3 regions of the Halobacillus trueperi genome follow, and region 1 is predicted to be linked to each of the others. Evidence: riboswitches for the same ligand, from Rfam matches in the RefSeq annotation. Region 1 holds a riboswitch; each other region holds the start of a gene.
What was found. Region 1 has a riboswitch for thiamine pyrophosphate ahead of tenA (thiaminase II). Riboswitches for the same ligand answer to the same signal wherever they lie in the genome.
Positions count from the first base shown of each region.

Region 2: linked by a shared signal. The riboswitch ahead of tenA (thiaminase II) and the one ahead of tenA (thiaminase II) in region 1 are both predicted to bind thiamine pyrophosphate.
Region 3: linked by a shared signal. The riboswitch ahead of thiT (energy-coupled thiamine transporter ThiT) and the one ahead of tenA (thiaminase II) in region 1 are both predicted to bind thiamine pyrophosphate.

Region 1 is NZ_QUAE01000004.1:257,593-265,266, reverse strand. Features, by position in the region: gene thiD (bifunctional hydroxymethylpyrimidine kinase/phosphomethylpyrimidine kinase) at 1-582, opposite strand, end outside; gene tenA (thiaminase II) at 579-1,265, opposite strand; TPP riboswitch at 1,308-1,413, opposite strand; gene thiW (energy coupling factor transporter S component ThiW) at 1,419-1,907, opposite strand; TPP riboswitch at 2,002-2,111, opposite strand; gene DYE48_RS07800 (DUF3221 domain-containing protein) at 2,219-2,755, shown strand; gene DYE48_RS07795 (PucR family transcriptional regulator) at 2,778-4,448, opposite strand; gene DYE48_RS07790 (threonine/serine dehydratase) at 4,466-5,431, opposite strand; gene asnB (asparagine synthase B) at 5,708-7,213, opposite strand; gene DYE48_RS07780 (Fic/DOC family protein) at 7,425-7,674, opposite strand, start outside.
Region 2 is NZ_QUAE01000008.1:155,285-162,958, forward strand. Features, by position in the region: gene DYE48_RS12005 (thiazole biosynthesis adenylyltransferase ThiF) at 1-922, opposite strand, end outside; gene DYE48_RS12010 (thiazole synthase) at 919-1,686, opposite strand; gene thiS (sulfur carrier protein ThiS) at 1,689-1,892, opposite strand; gene thiO (glycine oxidase ThiO) at 1,889-3,016, opposite strand; gene DYE48_RS12025 (thiamine phosphate synthase) at 3,013-3,627, opposite strand; gene tenA (thiaminase II) at 3,631-4,329, opposite strand; TPP riboswitch at 4,486-4,594, opposite strand; gene DYE48_RS12035 (YitT family protein) at 4,748-5,563, shown strand; gene DYE48_RS12040 (ArsR/SmtB family transcription factor) at 6,017-6,331, shown strand; gene DYE48_RS12045 (DMT family transporter) at 6,418-6,846, shown strand; gene DYE48_RS12050 (DMT family transporter) at 6,858-7,322, shown strand.
Region 3 is NZ_QUAE01000001.1:307,703-315,376, reverse strand. Features, by position in the region: gene DYE48_RS01655 (phospholipase D family protein) at 1-699, opposite strand, end outside; gene thiT (energy-coupled thiamine transporter ThiT) at 1,432-1,998, opposite strand; TPP riboswitch at 2,087-2,186, opposite strand; gene DYE48_RS01640 (alpha/beta hydrolase) at 2,268-3,008, opposite strand; gene DYE48_RS01635 (SDR family oxidoreductase) at 2,962-3,864, opposite strand; gene yfkAB (radical SAM/CxCxxxxC motif protein YfkAB) at 4,083-5,207, shown strand; gene DYE48_RS01625 (YgjP-like metallopeptidase domain-containing protein) at 5,226-5,807, shown strand; gene zupT (zinc transporter ZupT) at 5,852-6,658, opposite strand; gene DYE48_RS01615 (SIMPL domain-containing protein) at 6,875-7,540, opposite strand; gene DYE48_RS01610 (flavin monoamine oxidase family protein) at 7,666-7,674, shown strand, end outside.

The DNA.
Region 1 (7,674 bases):
AAACCACTGCCCATCATATAAAAAATCAACCGCTCTTCCATTGAGATGGCCCCCTTTGACAAGGGCTGCAGCCGCACCTAAGTCTTTCACGATCACTTCGGCCGCTTCTCTCATATCCGCTTCTGTTTCAATTTTCCCTCCAACAAGCACTTCCGTTTCAGGGATGTTGGGAGTGACGAGCGCTGTCTTTGGTACAAGATATTCTTTCAAATAACGTTGATCTTCTTTTTCAATCAACGGGTCCCCACTCTGGGCAACCATGACAGGGTCCATGACGTACGGAGCACCCACCTCATCCAACCATTCACTGATGACTTTCATCATTTTCTTGTTGGCAATCATCCCTGTTTTCAGTGCCTGGACAGGCATATCCTCAGAAATAGCTTTCAGCTGACTCCTAATGAAATTTTCCGGCAGGTGATGAACATCTTTCACTCCTGTCGTATTTTGCGAAACGACTGATGTCACAACACTCATGCCATAACTTTTCAACTCCTGAAAAGTTTTCAAGTCTGCCTGAATACCCGCACCACCACTAGGATCGGTCCCGGCAATCGTCAACGCACATGAGACTTGTCTCATTTCACACCCTCCTTTTCACAAGGCCATTGCTCTTGGGTATAGGCCATATCCCAAAAGGCATATTCCAGCTGACAACTTTTACGAAAGGCTTCTCTCATCCGCTGTTTTTCCGATTCCGACGCACGTTCCGCATACTGATCAAGCCGTTCACATAACACCGCTGTCAGACCCTTCACTTCCTCATTGGCATAAAACTCGATCCACGGGAGGAAGGGGTGATCGGACCCTGGCTGATAGCTGTTCATCAGCTCGACTCCAATTTCATAATACGTCCACGGGCACGGAAGCAAGGCTGCTAATATTTCTCCGATTCCTCCTTGGTAGGCATGAAATAGCATATGTTTAATATAGTGATCAGCGGTTGGCGGCAATGGATACCCTTGCAGTTCCTCATAGGAAACGCCAATCTGTTCACAAAAATTGTTGTGAGGGTGAACCTCACTGTTCAACACAAAATCGATTTGTTCGTTAAACAGTTGAATGTCTTCCCTTCCCTGAGATTTGGAAATGGCGATTCCATAGACGTGCATAAAGGCATTCAAATACTCATAATCAGCCTTGATATAGTGAATCAACGCTTCTTTTGGAACCTCCCCTTTTCCGATACCCTGGATAAAGGGATGAGTGAAGATTTTTTGATAGATATCCTGACTTTCTTTTCTTAATTGATTGGAAAAAGACATGATAGAGCCTCCTATTATTCTCGGAAGCTACTAGAGGACAGAAGGGGATTCTTACTACTTCCCTCCGCCGGCATGACCCGGATCAGGTATTGAGGGACCAAGGAATGTCTCCTTATCTCAGCGAATACTCGCGCCCCTAGCAGTTTCCGTGTATTATGGTTGTAAGATCATATTATCAACTTTCACTCGTGATAAAATGAAGGCAGCAATGAAAGCCCCCGAGACACTGCTTACGACAAAAGAAGGAACAAACGCGAAAACACCTGTTGAACTTCCCATCAGGACGTGCGCAATCGGAACAGATGCCAAAGCCCCTATGACTCCAGTACCTAAAACTTCACCAATCACCGCAGACCTTTTTCTTTCATAGAATCGATAACAAAGCCCTGCCAATAATGCACCGAACATTCCGCCCGGAAAAGCAAGAAAGGTGCCGAGCCCTAATAAGAAACGTAAGAGCCCGATAACAAAAGCAATCATGACCGCCGGGGCGGGTCCAAGCACCACCGCCGCGACTACATTAACCGCATGCTGGACAGGATAAGCTTTCGCAATTCCAGCCGGAAACCAGAGAAATTGAGCTCCAAGCGTTCCAATGGCAATAAGCACGGCCATCGTTGTGAGTATCTTTGTGTTTCTCATCTTTCACCACCTTTCCGTACAGGAGCTGAATGGAACCAGATAAAAAAAGCCAGATCCTTAGAGGACCTGGCCTGGTATGCAGTAAGTCGATACACGTATCGTCAGACTACTTCCCTCCGCTGGTATTAACCAGATCAGGTTCGTAAGAGTCAGAAAGCTTGCTCGCTTTCCTCTCAGCCCATTCAGGCTCCCCTAGTAGTTTCATAAACTTATTCGCTTGGTGATTTTCATCATAACAAAGTTGGATGTTTCTGTCATGTGAAACTTTTCCTCCCGTTCAAACGTCAACAAAGTAGATAAGGAGTGTGAGAATGATGAAAATGAGATGGATGCTTGGCATGTTGATGGTTTTCTTTTTATTCCTTAGTGCATGTGGGGTGTCAGAAACAGAAGAAGTGGATCAGAATGAAGTGGAAGCAGACTCCACCAATCCGGATATAAGCGGATTTGTCATGGATCAAGATGAAGACAGGATCCTCGTAGTCACACCGATGGATGATGATTCAGGGGATGAAGGACGGGCCATGTGGGTATCCGAAGCTCCTGAAGGTCTCTGGATTGGCAAACAGGTCGAAGTGTGGGTAGACGGAGATATCGCTGAATCCTACCCAGAACAAGCAACCGCCGATAAAGTCCAGGAGCTTGAAATGAGTGAAGTACAGGGAGCGGATTTAAAAGCATCCGAAGCTCTCTCTACAGCTTTGTCCGAAACAGAACCAGAGCAGACAGATGTGCTGATCGTTTCGCTACTTTCCTTTGATGAAGAATCCGATCAGTGGACCGTCAAGCTGGACCAACGCGGGACCGATCAGGGCGAATGGAAAACGACAGTCAAAGATGAGAAATAGAGCGTCATCCCGAGGGAGCGCTCTATGCATCCACCTTTTTCAAAAGCCATAACCTTACGCTCAGCTCCAGCAAAAAAAGATCATCCGCATTGAGAAGAGAGAGGCCAGTCAAATGTTCAATGTTTCTCAATCTGTGCAGCAAAGATTGGCGGTGCAAGTTCAGGGCACGGGCCGTCTGACTGACATTGCTGTTGTATTTGTTATAGACCATAAACGTATGAATCAGTTCTGTCTGCCGTTTCTGGTCATAATCAATCAGCTTCTCCAACGTATCTGACACAATCGCTCCGATTTCTTCCTCGTGGGACAGTGCCATGAGCAACCGGTTCATTCTGGTATCACTGAAAAACGTCCGCTCCCCTTCTTCATGCTGCTGACCGATTTTCAGTGCCGTTTCCGCCTCTTCATAGCTTTTATGAAAAGTCTGATACCCACCTTTATGACAGGAAATCCCCCAGCTAATCGTAATCCCTTTTAATAACTCATGAAGTCTCCGCTCAATCAGGTCGAGAAACTGGTTCGCGGTTTCTTCGTAATCCGGACGGTCCGTTTCCAAATAAACGATTACCTCGCCTTCATCAAAGGTGGTCATCGTCCTCCGGTGCAGCGCGTCTCCGGCATGAGTGACTTCCTTCTGAATGTAATAATTGCGACTGTTGATCGATGATGATTTGACTTGAGGCATCGTTGAAGAGGTGCGTTCCTCCTCCGGCTGCACGAAACGGATATGGCCGACGAGACAAATATAAGGCTTCTCCAAATCATAACCAAGCAGCTGCGCTTTCGAAAAAAGAGCTCTGTCCATCTCCCTCTCCTGCTTGGCTAAATCCAGCAAAAAGTTATCCTTAAGTCTGATTTCAGTCATTTCAATGGCGTTCTCTTTGACGAAATATAAGGCACAAGCTGTAAGCGCATGCTCCAAAATGTGAAGATTCACCCACGTTAAATCTTTGTCGTCCTTTGGCTTAAATAGAATATATCCCTGTTTCTTATAGTTTGATAAAATTGTAAGCTGGTAGCATTTCTGATCACCGATTTCATAGGTTTCAATGTAATGGCTGAGCGGGTGATCACTGTCCATCTCCGTTTCTACAAGGGTTCCTTCCTGAGAAAGCTCATGCCCATTTAAAACATCGATGTAATAACGATCAAAATACTGATTCGCCCGGATCTGTTTGTTATGATCACTGATGGCCGTCGGAATGCCTGTGTTCTGGTAGATGATTGATGTGATCTCCTGCAGCCCTTTTCCGTTCAGGACACAGTTGATCAACTCCTGTCGTATCTCTTCCGTGCGTTGCTGTTCCTGGCGGTTCTCCTCACTGATCAACCGTAATACGTCCTGTAAAATATCTCCGAAGCGGACCTCCCATGGAATTTCCATCACGATCAACTCGTGTTTCTCCGCAAGTTTTAACACCCGGTCCGGAATTTTATAGAGATGACGTCCTGTGGCAAAAGCGAGGACGGAGGCTTCCGAGCGAATGACATCTTCAACATATCCTTCGAGTGCCAATACATCATCCACACACCCGACCCCTGTACTTAGTACAAATTCATTGTTCCTGACAAAGTTCTCTACAGGAGTCTCAATCACTGAGATCCAATCAACCTGACGATCATACACATGGGTCTGTACTCTTGCTTTTTCGAGCACTGGAAGTTTTAAAACTTCCTCCACCGCAACCCCCATCTCCACTCCTCCCCCACTTACGATTTAGCCAAAAGATCTGTAATTACATCATGGTCGATATTGTTCCCGCTCATGACGACAACAACATTTTTTCCTTGTAGACCATTAGAATGAAGGACGTGCCCGACCCCCGTTGCAGCCGCTCCTTCCACGACCATCTTATGGTGCTCAAGGGTGAAGAGCAGCCCTTCTTCAATCTGTGCCTCTTCCACAAGCACCCCCTCGTCCATATAAGCTTTCGTCATTGAAAATGTGTAACGGTTCTCTGTCCCAATTCCTCCAAGCAGACTGTCTGCCAACGTATCAGACTCCTCGAGAATGACAGGCTTACCCTTGGCAAGGCTTTCCTGCATGACCGCTCCCTTCTTCATCGTCACTCCTGTCACACGTATAGAAGGTTCAATTGATTTCATCACAAAAGCAATACCTGACAACAGCCCACCCCCAGACAAGGGAATGATCACTTCATCAACCTCAGGACACTGCTCCATGACCTCAAGCGCGATCGTCCCCTGACCGGCAATGATTTCCCGATCATCAAAAGGCTTGATTACCGTCATCCCTTCGTCTCTTTCCAATTCAGCACACCTTGCTTCTGCTTCATCTTGACTGCTTCCCACAATCTCCACAGACGCTTGTAATTTTTTAAGACGAGTCACCTTCGCCTTCGGAACACGGGCCGATATACATACCGTACAAGGAATTCCTAACTCTGCTGCTACATATGCAACAGATATGCCATGGTTACCCGTTGAAAAAGTGGTCACACCTTTCTTTAAGTCTTTCTCGTCAAGAGATAGAATTTTGTTTGCAGCCCCTCTGAGCTTGAATGATCCCGTAGGGTGGGTATGCTCGAGCTTCAAGTGAACCCGCGCCCCTGTGTGCTCGGAGAGCGGGTCTGAGTACAGGATAGGAGTGGGTTGGACAAACGAAGATATGCGCTTCTTCGCTTCCCAAACCTCTCTGAAGGAAAGGCTGGTCATTCATAACGTCCTCCTTCTTGAGCATTTATGGTTTCAAGTTTTGAATATTCAGTTATTTTTATTATAGTGGAACAACCTCTTATGTTTAAAGAGGTAAAATACCTTCTATATTTTTTACTTATTTTTTGGCAGCGTTCTCGCTAAGCGGTTGCGTGTGAGGTGGACTGCCGTTTGCAGGGCGACTGCTCTTGGAGCGATGGGTCTTCCCTTTGGCGCGATCCGAAAGATTATAAGTTATGAAAAAGGACAGATGCGCTTAGCATCTGTCCTTTTGGGTTAAGCCGTGGCCCATTTGCCTACGGTATGGAGCATTTTTTCTTCTGGGAAATGACCCCTGAAAATCTGATAATAGAACATTTCCTGTTTGGATCGTATATCAACTGGTGCCTCGGCTAGCACCTTTTCAAATGTTTCATCTGTAATTGTTCTTTCTGCATGAAGATCGAGCAAGTCCAATGCACCGCTTCCTTCTGAGAACTCTGCTTTCTTACGCCATAAAACTTCATCAGGGATGATGCCGTCAAATGCTTTCCGAAGCAGCCATTTTTCCATGCGGTCCTTCTTATGAACTTTCAAGCCGGCAGGGATCTGGAGGGCATTTTCCACAACATCCAAGTCGAGGAATGGCACACGAAGTTCAATGGAATGCGCCATGCTCATACGATCGGCTCGTTGGAGATTTACGTGGTGAAGTGTATTCAATACACGAATGATTTCCTTGTTCATGGATGCAGTATCCTGATATTTTTCCATATACGCATATCCAGCGAATAATTCATCGGCCCCTTCTCCAGATAAAATCACTTTTACGTGTTCGGATGCGAGCTTAGACACGAAGTAATTTGGGATGGCACTACGCACAAGGGAAGGCTCGTAAGACTCCAGGTGATAAATGACATCAGAGACAGCTTCAATCAATTCTTCTTCCGTATAAATATATTCATAATGCTCGGTTCCCAGCGCTTTCGCAACCGTACGAGCGTTGATGATATCTGCACTGCCTTCAGAGCCGACACAGAACGATTTTAAAGGCTTGTCCCCTTGCTTCTGCTGATCAGCTATGGCGGCAATCAAACTACTGTCCAAGCCACCACTCAGCAGCACGCCTACTTCAACGTCTGCCATCAGTCTTTTTCGAACGGCTTCGTTCATAGTTTCTTTTATAGAAGTAAACACTTCGGTCATCTCATGTTCCGTGTAAGACTCTTGCGGGGACTGGATTTTCCGGTAGCAGACAAAACCATTTTCCGGTGTGAAATAGTGGCCGTGAGGAAATTCTTTCACCTCATTCACAAAAGGTTCGATTGCTTTCAATTCAGATGAAAAAACATACTGCCCATCGCGGTCCATCCCGTAATAAAGCGGCTTGATCCCAAGTGTATCCCGAGCTACGACAAACGAATCGTTTTCCTCATCTGCGATGAAGAACGCGAACATTCCATCAAGTTGATGGATGGCCTCCGGCCCATGTTTTTCGACTAATTTCAAAGCTACTTCACTGTCTGACTTTGTGAGAAAAGAGACATCTTTCGCTAAGGATTCTTTAATGGCTGCATAATTGTAAATCTCACCATTACAGACGATCCAACGTTTTTTATCTTCGTTATGAATCGGCTGGATGCCATCTTCAAGTCCGATGATCGATAAGCGGCGGTGTCCAAGATGAACACGATCGGTAACCACTGACTTCCCTTCATCTGGACCACGATGGTAAAGCAGTTCCAGCACCTCATCCATTTGCTTTTCACTCATCTCTCCTTGTGTCACGAAAATTCCGCACATATGTAATAAAGACCTCCTAAGTTTGCATGCATGATTTGCATAGGACTCAGATTACGCTCTTTTCGAGTGTTCATCAAATCGGGTTTGTCAGCAAATGTAAGCAAAACAAGCGAAATCCAGAAAAAGGAGGCAGATAGAATAGACATTCGTGGAATGGACCTACATTCAGATGGAATCCTCTGTCTACATGCAAAAAACCTCCAGCCTTGTTTTATGCTGAAGGTTTTTGATAGGTAGATAAGGAATGACTAATCACTTGAGCAAGCGGACGCACATCTTTGACAGATTGAACACTTGCCTGAAAAATTTCCTCAGGCGGGACCGCTGACCAATCCAGATGATATCCTGCTTCCATTGCTAAGATGCGAATGAACTCCCGTAAACTTCTTCCATTCCCTTCTCTGAAAGGATGGAGAACATTAATTTCTGACATGTAGTACACCAATTTCTCTACAACCAGG
Region 2 (7,674 bases), on a different contig from region 1:
TCCCCGTTGTAAAAGAAACAAGATATGGGTTTTGTTCTACCTCCCCCTCTTGTTTAGCAAGTGTTTGAGCGACCTCTTCTAAACTCCATTCCCTGTTTGCCGGAGGGCGGATTTGTACTGAATCCCGTCCACATAAAACAGCCGTTTTCATTTGTTGGCTGTATTGTAAAAATGGATAAGTAGGATGGTCTCCACAAGAAGGACAGCTTTCGTTTTTCATCTTAGAAACGTTGATGGATGTTTGTTGATTCTCCCACAGGTCAAAGGAAACTAGCTTCCGACTGACCGCCGACCAATCCTCCACTAAAATTTTCATTGCCTCTACGGTTTGGTGAGCCACGACCATCTGCACCGCAGGACTGATAATCCCGGCAGTATCACAGGTCATACCACCGCGGGGCACTTGATCCAGCAGGCAGTTCAAACAAGGGGTCTCTCCTGGAACAATGGTATAACTGATGCCATAACTGCTCACGCAAGCTCCGTAAATCCATGGAATCTGATATTTTTGAGAAAGATCATTCATCATCATCCTTGCATCAAAATTATCGGTCGCATCAATCATGAGATCGACGCCATCCAACAACCGTTCCATATCAGATGGAGTCGCATCCATGACGTAGGCATCGACTTGCACCTCACTGTTCACCTCAAACAACCGTTGTTTCGCAGCTACTGCCTTTGGAAGACGGTCTTCGGCATCCTGTTCTGAGTACAATTGCTGCCTCTGGAGATTGCTCCACTCGACATAGTCGCGGTCAATCACGGTTAGCCGCCCGATCCCTGCGCGAACGAGGGCTTCTGCATTCCCAGTCCCAAGTGCGCCTGCCCCAAGAAGCAGCACGTGTTTGTCTCTGATTTTTTTCTGACCTAATTCTCCAATGGGAGAGAAAAGCGTCTGTCTGGAATAGCGTTCATTCATGTCCGGCTCATTCCCTCCATCGGGCTGCTTGCTGTGGCATAGCGTTTTTTCGGAATTCTTCCTGCTTCATATCCGAGACGCCCCGCCTCGATTGCTAATTTCATCGCTTCGGCCATTTTCACTGGGTCTTTCGCTGCTGAAACCGCTGTATTTAATAACACACCGTCCGCTCCAAGCTCCATCGCCTGTGCAGTATCTGCCGGCGATCCGATCCCGGCATCGACAATGACAGGAACCCTTGATTGCTCGATTATGAAACAGAGATTTTCACGGTTGATAATCCCTTGTCCAGAACCGATCGGAGAAGCTCCCGGCATAACCGCATGAGCACCCAATTCTTCCAGCCGGCGGGCAAGCACGACATCATCAGACGTGTACGGAAGAACCGTGAACCCTTCTTTTATCAGTTCTTCCGTTGCCTTGAGCGTTTCTACAGGATCTGGGAGTAACGTCTTGTCACAGCCGATCACTTCTACTTTGATCATATCGCAAAGCCCTGAAGCTTTCGCGAGTTTAGCATGTCGGACTGCTTCTGCTGCCGTTTTCGCCCCCGCCGTGTTCGGAAGGAGCGTATATTTCTCGACATCGAGTTGTTCAAGGAAATTCGGCTGGCTTGGTTCGAAAATTTTCATCCGCCTTACGGTAAAGGTAAGGATATCGGTACATGATGCCTCCACCGCTTTTTTCTGAACGTCAAAATCCGGATACTTTCCTGTACCTAACAATAGACGAGACTTGAATTCCTGGTTACCGATTTTCAACATCTTCATCCGCCTCCTACAAATTGTACGATTTCAATGCGATCTCCATCATGGACCTTGTTACCTGATCGTGATTCCTTCTCCAAGATGGTTTCATTCTGTTCAACGATGACCACCCGCTGATCCAATTGAAAATGACCCAGTAGCTCACCGATCGTATCGACCGTTTCCGGAACAGTCAGCCATTCACCATTGATTCGTAGTTTCATAGATTCACTCCTCTATGTGATAAATTCCCAGTGGTGATCCATTCCTGAGGAACATGCTTGCCTTCGATTAAGTCCGCGATCACTTTTCCTGTTATCGGTGACAATAAAATGCCATTGCGATAGTGTCCGGTAGCGATAAATAGTCCAGCATGATTTTCGTGCGGACCCAGATACGGAATGGAGGCTTCCGTTTGTGGGCGGAGCCCGGTCCAGGCTGTTTCCCACTCCGCAAAAACAAGTTCAGGAACTAACTGAGTCGCTGCTTTGATTAATGGAAATAATCCGCCCAAGGTTACCGTTTCATCAAATGTGCCAGGTTTTTCTGTCGCGCCGATCACCAGACGTCCTCCCGATTTTGGAACGATGTAACACCCTTTAGAAAAGAACGTCCCTTGAATGAGTCGACGCTTCGTTTTCACAGAAAAACATTCACCTTTAACCGGATACATAGCCATCCCGGAATTCTGTTTACCAAGCAAATCTTCACTCCAGGCCCCACAGGCGACTACGACATGGTCGGCGCTTATGTCTTCTCGATTTGTTCTTACTCCCGTGACCTGATTCCCTTCTTTAATCAAACTTTGTACATCGGTGTACTCGAGAAGTTCTGCCCCAAGCTCTACCGCTGACATGGCAAAAGCCTTCGACAAATCTGGAGCGGACACTTGGCCATCGTTGGGGAGAAATAACGCGCCACTCAACTGAGAAGACACCGCCGGCTCTTCCCTTTGCAATTCAGCAGGCTCCATCCACCTCGCTTCCTCCCCACGGTCTCTTTGAACTTCCCCATACGCGATCAGCTCTTCTCTTTCTTCTTCATTTGTAGCCATTTTATAGATGCCCTTTTGCTGGAGCCCAATATCGATGCCGCTATACGCTTTCAACTCTTCAGCCAGTGCCGGAAACATCGCCCGACTTGCTTTAGCGAGTGAATACAATGAATCGTTTCCGTCTTTCAGCTCCGACTGCGCTCCAAGCATGCCAGCAGCAGCCGAAGATGCTTTGCCGGCAATCGACTCCCGTTCCAGAAGAAGAACAGAGCATCCCCGCTTGGCCAAATGATACGCGATGGAACTGCCGATCACCCCAGCACCGACAACAATCGTTTCATAATGCTTATTCATAACATCCTCCCTCCATCGATTTCCTTCCTGTAAGCCTGCGCTGCTTTCACAGGGTCCTCCGCCTGGAGAATGCCTGACATGACTGCAATCCCCTGAGCTCCCGTACGAATGACATCCACTGACCGCTCCGGAGTTATCCCACCAATGCCAACTACCGAGCAGCCGACATGCCGGATGATTTCACGGAGCGAATCCAATCCTTTCCCCGCTTTTCCCGGCTTGGAGGAGGTCGGATAGATATTTCCGTATAGGAAAAAATCCGCTCCTTCCTCTTTGGCATCTATGGCCTCTTTTAATGAATGAACGGATTTCCCTACATTCAGTTCGGGAAAGGTTTGCTTCACTTGTGAGACTGGGAGGCTGTGGTGAGTCAACTGCACCCCGAAGCCTCCTGCTACAAAAGCAACGTCAGCCCTGTCATTGAGGATGATACGCTCCATTGGAAAACCGGCATCCGTCAGCTGTTGAATGCCAGCAAAAATTTCAGCAGCAGAGCGTTGCTTTTCTCGAATGTGGAGAAAATCGATTTCCTGCTGGACCGCGCTCACTGTCTCGCTTAGTTCAGCAAACGTCTGCTCTCCTGTAGAAATCACATGAATGGACGGCCTCACGATTCACTCTCCTTTCCCTGCCAAGAGAGAAGTTCTCATATCAAACGGCCATTCTTCCATGACATAAGCCATTTCCCAAAACTTGTATTCATACTGACTGCTAATCACAAACAACTCTTTCATCCGCTCACGGCCCGCTTCCGATTTCAATTCCGCCAGATCATCCAGCCGCTGGATCTGCTCCTCTACGAGCGTCCGGAACCAATCCCCGCCATAGGTGCCGATCCACTCCTGATAAATCGGTTCTTCCGGCTGATGATCTTTCAAGTGCTCCCCGACTTCATAATAAAGCCAATAGCACGGAAGAATCGTAGCGATAATCTCTCCCAAATCCCCATGGTAGGCGCCCCGGTACATATGGGAGGCGTACGCATACGCCGTCGGAGAAGGAGTGAACTGGTTGCGCTCCTCTTCTGTGATTCCGAGCCTTTTTGAAAAGTTCTCGTGAAGCTCCATCTCTGCTTCATACGTCCCTTGAGCATGAGATGCCATACTGGCCATCGTTTTCATGTCCTCGGACTTTGCCGCTCCCATCGCCTGGACTCTGGAAAAATGGGATAAATAATAAGAATCCTGAAGGACATAGTAGCGGAACTGGTCGAGGGATAACGTCCCTTCTCCAATCCCTTTGACAAATGGATGGTTGAAACTTGCTTCCCAAATGGGGTTCACCGCGTCGCGAATCTGTTGTGAAAATTTCATGATCAATCTCTCCTTTTCCCGACGATCCACGGTCAAGGAAAAAAGAAATAAGATGCAAGCACTCTATGCATCTATTTCCAGACACTAAAAAAACCACTTTCTTCATATGCGTAAAGAAAGTGGTTTCATGTGTAAACATCTATATGTAGCTTAAGATACACGTAACCGCCACTTCCCTACGCTGGTATCAACCAGATCAGGTTCTAAGAGTCTTAAAGCTACACTTTAATCTCAGCCTTGTGAGAAGGCACCCCTAGTGGATCGTCTATGTTTTTTGATTTCACTGATATCGTAACATGTTCTGAATCATTGTCAAAACATTCCTGAAAAACTTATCAATTAAAATATCATTGACTTTCAAATTCATGGCCCCTAGAATTCATTTAGTATTTTCTATAGCATGAATTGGAGTGTTTTCATGAGTCGCTTGAAAAATTTATCAGTACTATTTGCCGCCTCCATCATTTTAGGAGCAGCCTTCAACCTGTTTTTGATCCCCAATGAAGTCTTAACAGGTGGGGTGACCGGGCTGGCTATGGTGTTCGGGATACTTACTCCTATAAGTGCGGGTATTTGGTTAGTGGTTCTGAATGCCCCGATCTTTATTCTAGGATGGATGAAGCTGGGAAAAGAGTTTATTGCGAATAGCATATTTTCCGTAGTTGTCACCTCCATCACGATGCAATATCTCCCTGTCACTCAAGTAACCGAAGATGCCTTGTTAGCCTGTGTATTCGGAGGAGCGATTGCTGGTGGATCCATTGGTTTGATCATCAGGTTTTACGGATCCGGTGGTGGAGCTGATATTATTGGGCTTCTCCTCACGTTGAAGCGTGATATCCCGTTAGGAGTATTGATTTTTGCTATCAATAGTGTGGTTGTTTTTATCTCCGGCTTTGTTTTTTCATGGGAATTAGCTCTGTACACCATGATATCCATTTATATTACTGGAATAGTTATCGACCGTGTTCATACCCGCCATGTGAAGCTTAGCTTAATGGTTGTATCCGATCGTGGGGAAGAAGTGAAAAGTGAGCTGCTGGATAATTTAATCCGTGGCATCACTGTCATGTACGGTCAAGGTGGATATTCAAACACAGAACGTAAAGTGCTCTATACGGTTATTACGCGTTATGAGCTTGCATTAGTTAAATCACTGATTACAAGTATTGACCCCAAAGCATTTGTTAGTGTCAGTGAAACGGTAGAAGTCATAGGAAATTTCAGAAGATAAATATAGACATTAAAAATGCCTGATCCCACTCCGCTAAAAAGAGCACTTGGGGTCAGGCCTTTTTACTCAGGAAGCGCACACGGGAAATTCCTTTTTCTTGTCACATAGCAACGACTAAATCGATAAAAGCACGAAACCTGCAGGATACTCCTGCTTCGTACCAGGGTTGAATTTGATCTGCTACTTCTTCTGCACATCCAAATAATTTTGGCTTTGGTAATCGATAGAGAGGCATGAGTGACTGCAGCTCTTGTGCAGGCTTTGTTACACCTCTTAAGACGCAAATGAGGAAATTCTTCTATTAGATATTGCCAAATTATTAAAAGACTGTCTGCTTTATATGGCTAAAGTGGGCAATCTTTTTTAGAACCTTCCCTGAATTTTATGGTTCCACCTCTTATTTAATATCTGCTAAATTGACATATCGATAAAAACCGATATATAATATGGTTTATGGAACCAATTGATGTATTTAAGGCTTTATCCAACAAAACTAGACTTAACATTTTACAGTGGCTGAAGGAACCGGAGAAGCATTTTCCTAAACAAGGCGCTCACCTGCCAAAGGAGGTAAGTTATAAAGGGGGAGTATGTGTAGGTGACATTCAAGAAAAAGCCGAAGCTTCTCAATCTACGGTATCTCACTACTTGACGATGATGCAGAAAGCTGGTCTTCTTGAATCTGTCCGTTATGGCCAGTGGACATACTATCGAAGAAATGAAGAAGCCATTCGTCAGTTTGCTGAATACCTTAAAACAGAAATCTGAGTTGGTTGATTTCTGTTTCTTTTTTAATATAATATATCGATTATTCTAGATATTTAAATATAAAGATCTCAGGAGGAATTCATTCCATGCGTTACATCTCATATATATTAGCGTTATTGGCAGGAGCAGCGCTTAGTTTTGAAGGAGCTATTTATGGTGAATTAGGAAAAACGATAGGAAAACTGGAAACTAGTTTTTATAACTTCTTTATTGGTTCGATCATCCTCGGATTACTTTGGCTATTCTTTGGAAAAGGGAAATTTTCTTATATCGTTGAAGCACCTAAATGGACACTGCTTGGGGGTGTCTTGGGAGTTGTCTATTTAACATCTATTGTTATAAGTGTTCCATTTGTCGGTGTCGGAATAACTATGGTTGCAGTAATTATTGGTCAATTAGTAATGAGTATAGTGATTGAACATTATGGTTGGCTTGGAAGCAAGAAATCCAGAGTCAATAAAGAAAAAATATTCGCTGTTATTTCAATGATTATAGCACTTATTTTAGTTTACTAGGAGGTCTCGAAATGGGTATATTAATGATTCTATTCACCTTTTTAGGTGGTCTCACATTAAGCGCACAATCAGCTGTTAATGGTACATTCGGTCGTAAAGCAGGAACCATCGAAACGACCCTGTTAACTTTTCTGACTGGAACCATGTTTCTAGCAATTATTATACTATTCTTTGGTCATGGAAATTTGCTTGCCATTGTAGAAGTACCTAAATGGCAATTAAGCGCCGTATTTTTAGGTGTGTTGTTTTTACTTTTCATAATAGCCGCTGTCCCTAAAATCGGGGTCATTGCAACCAATATTACGGTTATCATCGGTCAGCTTGTCATCGGTATTCTTATTGATAATTTCGGTTGGTTCAACAGTTTAGTAATTCCTTTGGATATGAAACGTGGTTTTGCATTACTCTTTATGATTATTGCTCTTTACTTTATCTATAAGGGAAATACACGTGCCAGCGAAGAAATCTCTGCATAGTATAGTAAAATTCAAAACACTGCAATCGTTAAAGATAAGATTGCAGTGTTTTTTTATTAGATAGAATATATCTATTGAATGGAAGTGTTGGTCATTTAAAATTATCAGTGCCTGATCCCGCTTAGCTAAAGTGTTAACGCACTGGGGGCGGACACTTTCATTCAGGCCTTTTTAATCAGGAAGCGCCGACCCATCCCCGCTCTTCACAGTTGTGCCGTGAGGGTGACTACAACAGGTTCGTTTTTTCTATTCTTCCTGACGAAGAAATGATGTCCCTTTAGAAACAAAACCTTCCATAATATCTTTTGGCACCAAACTTCCACCTGTTGCCCAGACTAAATGAGTCGCATGA
Region 3 (7,674 bases), on a different contig from region 1:
GTTTGCTGTCGAGACAATTGCAGATTTCTCCGTGACAAGGATTTTCCTATGGTTCGCCTTGATGTTCAACAGTTTCATATACGATCTGAGCGTCACATCCGGAGCTTCTTTGGCCATAGGATTACTGATCCAACCGTTATCTCCGGTACCCATCCAGGAAAACAACAGCCGCCAAACGCTCGAATATAAAGGATTCGAATCTCTCAATTTATTCAAATTGGTCAAAACGACATCGACCCCTCCATCTTCCAGACGCTTGATCGTCTCCGATTCATACGACCCGTAAATCGTGTTGATTTGATCGGTTATGAAAACCACTTTCAAATCAGGGACTTCCTCTTTCCTTTTTAAAATGGCATCCACTAGATTACTTGAGATCTGAGGAAACTCGTTTTTCCCATTCGTGTAGCCATTGAATAAGAACATATCCGCTACAATAAAGTCTTCAGCTTCCGATATGGTTTGATTGATCTCTTCAAAAACCTGAAGGTCATGCACGGTCTTTCCTGCTTCATTTTCGTATGTTAAATCACGGAAAAACTCAATATTTTCCATCTTGTGCTTTTCCCCTTCATAGGAAACCCCCTCAGGAAGAGCTTTCCATGAAGTGTGATAAGCAATCGTAACACTTAAAATAGCTATAATGATGACGATAATCCAAAACCACTTACTTTTCCCAATCCGCTTTAAACGGTCCATTACGTAGCCTCCCCAACTAGAGTGCTTATCTTATTTTCACTATAATCGCCCGTTTCAAACCTCGATAGAAGAAAAAATCAAATAAAAAGCATTTTATTCGACTAAATGGCAGGATTGTGGAAGACTCGATTTCGAGACTTCGGGGTTCGTTTGCCGAGTTGAGTGTTAGGGGTGGCTGGGAAGCTACTCGCTTTCCTGTGGGGGAGTGGCAAGCTTCCTCGGACTTCGTCCTGCGGGATCTCGCCTATCTCCTTTCTCCCACGGGAGTCTCGCAGCTTCCCAACCACCCCATTCCATGAAGGTGAGAAACGAACCCCCTTTACTGTGGGAGGGTGCCTTCCACTATCCATGTGTTATAAGCATAAAGCGCTCTATAACAAGCTTTTCGTATGCAGAATAGCGTCCTTAGGAGTTCATTCCCCTCCAATTACCATGGGCATAAAAAGCGACTTATTCCGGAAGTGGTTTCAAGATACTTATATGGCAAAGGGGCGGAGGGGAATGGCGAGACTCCTGCGGGAAAAAAGTGCTTGGTGAGACCCCACAGGACGCAGTCCGAGGAGGCTCACCGCGCTCCCGCGGAAAGCGAGTCATACCCCGCAGTCCCCATCCACTCAACAAAAGTCTCGAAACTGAGTCTTCCTCAATCGGAGCGTTAATGAGATTGAACAATGATAAAGAAATAACTAAAATCCCCCGATTGATGCCGAAACACCAATCGGGGGATTCTTATTAATGGCTTAATAGTGTTGGTCGTTTTACAAATAGGAGACTGACGACGATACTGCTTAAGATAAACGCCGGAAGCATGTATCCACCATTATAGACGAGGGAATACAACCAGACCGGCTGGCCTTCAGGGGCGAACTCGCCATAAAAAACGATGCCTGCAAAAAAGTGTCCGAAAAAGCGCAGCACACTTCCGATCAGGCAGCCGACAATGATCCATCCGACCAATCGACGGGACTCTTTCGATTTGATCGCATTCCATAGCGGTTTTGCTACTAAGCCAGCTGTTCCAATCACAGCAAAGGCGACGACATAGTCAAGAAACGCCTGAAGAGGGGTCATAATATAGGCGCCTGTCATGATTTGATAGATTCCTAAAAGCAAACCGGTGGTGACACCACCTTTTACCCCCCAACGGAACGCCATGATGAAGACTGGGACCATGGCAAAGGAAACCGATCCTCCCTGCGCCCACAGTTTAAACGATAAAAACGGGATGATATCCAACAATAGTGCGAGTGCTGAAAAAATCGCAATCTCTACGAGAAATAAAACGCGACGATTTCTCATTTCAACATTCCTCCTAAAAAAAGACACAAAAAAAGCAACGCTAAATAGGGAAGCTTCCTGATGGAGGAGTCCCAACTTTGCATTGCACCATCAAAAAAGCCGCCATCCCTACGCCAGTGCTAACTGACAGGTTCGAAGGGTCAGAACTATACGTTCACTCTCAGCCGGAGGCTCCCCTTGAAGGCTTTATACCGTTTACTTTTCTTGATTTGTCTCTATTATAATAAATTTTTTACTAGATTACAAAGCCTTTTCTATTTCCCGGGCAATCACTTTGTGTTCGTGTACATTTGGAAAAATTCCAGGGTGCGCTCGATAATCATATCCTTATCATGATCAAGGGTCGCCACATGGTAACTGTTTTCCAGATGGATGATCTCTTTGTGTTCAGAAAATACCGATTCGAAGATGACTTCTGAATTGTGAGGAGGAACGACGTGATCCTCATCCGATACGAAAATCATAATCGGACAGTGGATTTCATCGAGCCTGTCCTTCACTTTGCCCATCAATCCGACGAGCTCTCCGATCGATTTCACCGGTGTGCGGTCATACGCAAGTTCGACAGTTGCAGGATCCTTGATATCCGATCCGATCGCATCTAAAAAGCGTTCGTCCGTTCCCTGGCTATTTTCAAGTGCGGGAATATCTATGGCCGCATTGATTGGAATGACTCCTTCAATGTCCCGGTACTCACTCGCCATATACAACGCAAGCGTTCCCCCCATTGATAACCCTACGACAAATATTTTCGAACACCTTTCTTTCAACCAGGTGTACGCTTCTTCTACTGATTGCACCCAATCCATATGAGAGGTCGATTCCATATCCTCAGGGCTTGTTCCGTGGCCTTTTAACCTCGGACAATAAACGGTGTACCCAGCTCTAGCATAGGCTTCAACTAAAGGCTTCATGCTTTGCGTCGTTCCTGTAAACCCGTGAGACACGAGGATTCCGACTTCATTACCCTCGAAGCGCATCTCCTCCGCTCCATGCATCACTTTTTCCATTCAACCCCACTCCTTTGGCTTTCTCTTTTCCTAGAATTTTTTGTAACACAGTCTTTTCCAGCCACTTCCACGGCAGCAAACGTTTGAACCAAACATTGGCTCTCACACCGGCACCGATCGGATAGCGGAGTTTCACTAGCGATTCTTTTTCCATCAATCCGGTCATCAGGTCAGACACATCCTGAGGATTGCCGTGCGGTTCTTTGTTGAGCGCACTCCACAACCCTTTTATGTATTCGGCATAAGGAGATTCAGGGTTCTGGACTTCTTCCGGCATCTCCAGCCCTGTCGACCATATATTCGTCTGGTAAGAGCCCGGCTCGATCAAAGCGACATCAATTCCGAACGGTTTCACTTCAAAACGGAGACTTTCTGATAATCCTTCCAATGCATGTTTGGAAGAAACATAAGCAGATAAGCCCGGAAATCCGATCAAGCCACTCACACTGCTCACATTTAAAATCTTTCCTCTCCCCTGTTTACGCATTAATGGCAGAACCGCTTTGGTTACGGCAATGACACCGAAAACGTTCGTATCAAATTGCTTGCGGTACGTTTCAAGCGGCACCTGTTCAAGAAATCCGCCAACAGCATAACCCGCATTATTGACGAGTACATCCAGTCGTTCCAGCGTGTTCACTTTTTCTGAAAAACGCTCAAGCGACTGTGCATCCGTCACATCCAACGGCCATACTTCGATGCAGTTCTGTACCTCGTCATCGAGCGTTTCATACGCAGAGGCCTTTTCTACATTTCTCATCGTGGCGATAACACGAAAACCTTTTTGTGCACATTTCACTGCTGTATGGAAACCGAATCCACTGGATGCTCCTGTAATGAGTACGGTTTGTTTCATGATCTGAATCCCCCTTGTGCTAGTCGTTACCCCATATCATTCGATGTCACACCCTTATTCTCCTCTTTCCATAAAAGCTTCGTAAAAACTAAACAGGTTCTTATTGGCATGTCACGGCATAATTCCGATACATATTGTATGGTTTTAGACATATTAATGGTAGAATGGTAAAGGTTATCGACCGAATAAATATTAATAGAAAGGAAGTTTCATATTTTATGAGTACGAACATGAAGCTTCAGTCGCTTACCCCTTCTTATGACCCGTGGGAAGCGTATATGGACGTGGAAGAACACGGAAAAATGACGTTATCGAATATTGAATTTACGACGACGACGCTCTGCAACATGCGTTGTGAGCACTGTGCGGTCGGATATACGTTAGGTGCGAAGGACCCCGAGGCTTTGCCGATGGACTTGCTCAGAAAGCGACTCGATGAAATCCCTCATTTGAGGACGCTCAGCATCACGGGCGGGGAACCAATGATGTCGAAGAAGTCTGTAGAGAACTATGTGGTCCCATTGCTGAAATACGCGCACGAGCGGGGAGTGCGGACACAAATCAATTCCAACTTGACGCTTCCGTATGAGCGTTATATCCCGATCATTCCTTATTTGGACGTTTTACATATTTCCCACAACTGGGGAACGATCGAAGAATTCATCCATACCGGATTTGCCCGTATGGAGCGGAAACCATCCGAAGAAAACCGTAAGAAGTTTTTTGACCGGATGGTAGAAAATTCCCAGCGACTTTCTGAAGAAGGGGTCATGGTCTCGGCTGAAACGATGCTCAACCGCCGTACGTTCCCATACCTTGAATCGATTCATGATCATGTGAAAGAAATGAAATGTGCGCGCCACGAAATTCACCCGATGTACCCGGTGGATTTTGCCAGCAGCTTAGAGACGTTGAGCCTTGAACAAATGCGTGAAGGCATCAACCGTCTTCTTGATCATCGCGATGACGACATGTGGATGTTATTCGGAACGCTTCCCTACTATCCATGCAGCTCTTCACAAGACGATCTCGATATGCTGAAGCGCCTGTACAGCGAAAAGAATGTGACGGTAAGAAATGATCCAGATGGACGCTCCCGCTTGAACGTCAACATTTTCTCAGGCGATATTATTGTGACAGATTTCGGTGACGAGCCTGGGCTTGGGAACATTCAAGACACGAAGCTTACAGATGCTTACAACAACTGGCTTACTACTAGTACAGCGAAAAGCCTGAACTGCCATTGTCCAGCCGTGAAATGCCTCGGCCCGAATGTCCTTGTCAAAAACACGTACTATGAAGGTGTCGATTTCCAAAAACGGAAAACGAACCTCACGTTGTAAGGCAGAAAGGAGGCTATGATGCCAACTGTTACTTTTGATGAAAGAAAAATTGCTTATACTGTAGAAAAACAAGAGGTCTCTTTTATCAAAATTTATCTCGACGATTTAAATGGTGTAAAAGTGACCGTTTCGCCTCAAAAAGAGGAAGCAAAGGTTCAGGCTTTTGTTGAGAAAAAAGCGGACTGGATCTTTGAAAAATGGCAGAAGACGCATGAAGATCTATACGCGGTCAATGAGCTTATCGCTTCCGAGAACGAAAAGATTTCTTACCTCGGCCGCTCTTACCGGCTGAAAATTGAACATAAAGATGAAGCACACTTCGCTTTTCGAAAAGGAACCTTTCTTTTTGTCTATCCTGAAACATGGACAGCGGAAGAAGTGAACCAACAGCTCAGAATAGAAGCGAGCCAATGGCTTAGCCGGAAAGCGGAGGAAAAGTTTTCGAAGCTTTCAGAGTGGCAGGTCGTGTCAGAACAAGACCACCTCAGGCTAGGTGTAAAAGATCAAGACCGCATCCACCTCAACTGGCGGCTTGTTCAAAGATCGAAACAAAAGATCCAAGAGACCATCGAAGATCTAATCCACGCGAAAACGTGTTAACAAAAAATGCCCAGCAAGCGATATCGCTTGCTGGGCATTTTCTTTTAGATAAATAACAGAAGGCTCAAAGCCATGACCGCCATTCCGGCGACGACCCCGTAAATCGATAAATGCGCTTCTCCGTATCTTCTAGATGCAGGCAGCAATTCATCAAGGGAAATGAACACCATGATCCCTGCCACCCCTGCAAATAAAATACCGAACACCATGTCGTTCAAGAACGGCATTAATAATAGATAAGCTAAAATCGCTCCCACCGGTTCAGACAAACCACTCAAGAATGAAAGCTTGAATGCTTTCTTCTTGTCTCCGGTTGCATAGTACACCGGCACGGATACCGCGATTCCCTCTGGAATGTTATGGATCGCAATCGCCGCAGCAATCGCAATCCCGAGTGCCGGGTCGTTCAAGGCTGCCGTAAACGTCGCGATTCCTTCCGGGAAGTTGTGAATCGCAATGGCGAGCGCTGTGAACGTTCCCATCTTCAATAAATCAGGATCTTTCACGGCTGTGTCTCGTTTCGACATGTCTTCCACTTTTTTCACTTCGTGAGGGTTCCCTGACTTCGGTATGAATTTATCGATGAGTGCAATGACGAGCATTCCTCCAAAGAAGGCACCAACCGTCATCCACCGGCCTGGTTCGTTCCCCATTGCATCAACTAAGGCATCCTGTGCTTTGAAAAAGATTTCCACCATAGATACATAGATCATGACCCCTGCTGAAAAACCGAGCGCAAGGGAAAGGAACTTCGTGTTCGTCGTCTTCGCAAAAAATGCAATTAAACTCCCTACACCTGTGGCTAATCCGGCAAGTAAGGTCAGCCCGAAAGCCAATAACAAGTTTTCCATTGTACCTCTCCTTCAATTCGAACATTTTCTCTAAGCACATTGTAACGAAGGTTTTTCCTTAGAGCAACTTTTTTAGTTTCAGTTATATTTTATGAGCCCATAAAATAAGTGCTACACATTATTCCCAACTTTTATATTCATATTTAGGTCCTCCCGTGCATAATCTTTCCTTTTTTGCCCATAAAAAAACCACCCTCCGGTTTGGAAAGTGATTGATTACGGTAAATATTGAAAATGTGCTTCCACCCTGGCAACCGTTTCAAGCGTCCCGGGTTCGATCGGAGTGGCAGTCGCTCCTAGTACATCCGCTTTTTGAAAACTTTGCACGGGAACAGCAGGCGTTGTGCCTAATTCAATGATTTTAACAGGAGTTTGATCCAAGTTCAGCCCCATAGTGCCCGCGATGGTCTGCGCATTCGCTAGCGAATTACCTAGTGCGATTTTTAACGCCTCTTGATAATTTTGATACGGATCACTCACTGTAAAAGCAATATTCGATATCCGGTTTGCCCCGGCCGCTACAGCTGTATCTATGACATAACCGGTTTGACTCACATCATCGATCGTCACTTTTAAGGTATGGGTCACTTGATACCCGCGGAACTCCTGCTTGCCATCGACATAATCATATTCAGGAAAAATGAAGTAGTCTGCGGTCTGAATGTTTTCTTCCGGAATGCCCGCAGCAACCAACTGATTACGTACGTTTTCCATCGTCTGAGCATTCTCCTGCTGTGCTTTTTCCAAGTTTTTGTCCTGTGTTACAACACCGATATTCACATTCGCAACATCAGGACGCACTTGAACTTTACCGACGCCATTGACTTTAAGAAGCCGGTTCTCCCCTTCTCTTCCTACCTGTCTCATACCAGGATAATACATCTCGCATCTCCTCCTTTTTTATTTAATGAAGGAGGGCAGAAGATTATGTCCTTTCTCTAGATAAGGATTTCTCCCTATACTTTTATTTCCATTTTTTGAATAGATAGTAAAAGGGGGTGGCGACGATGCATCGT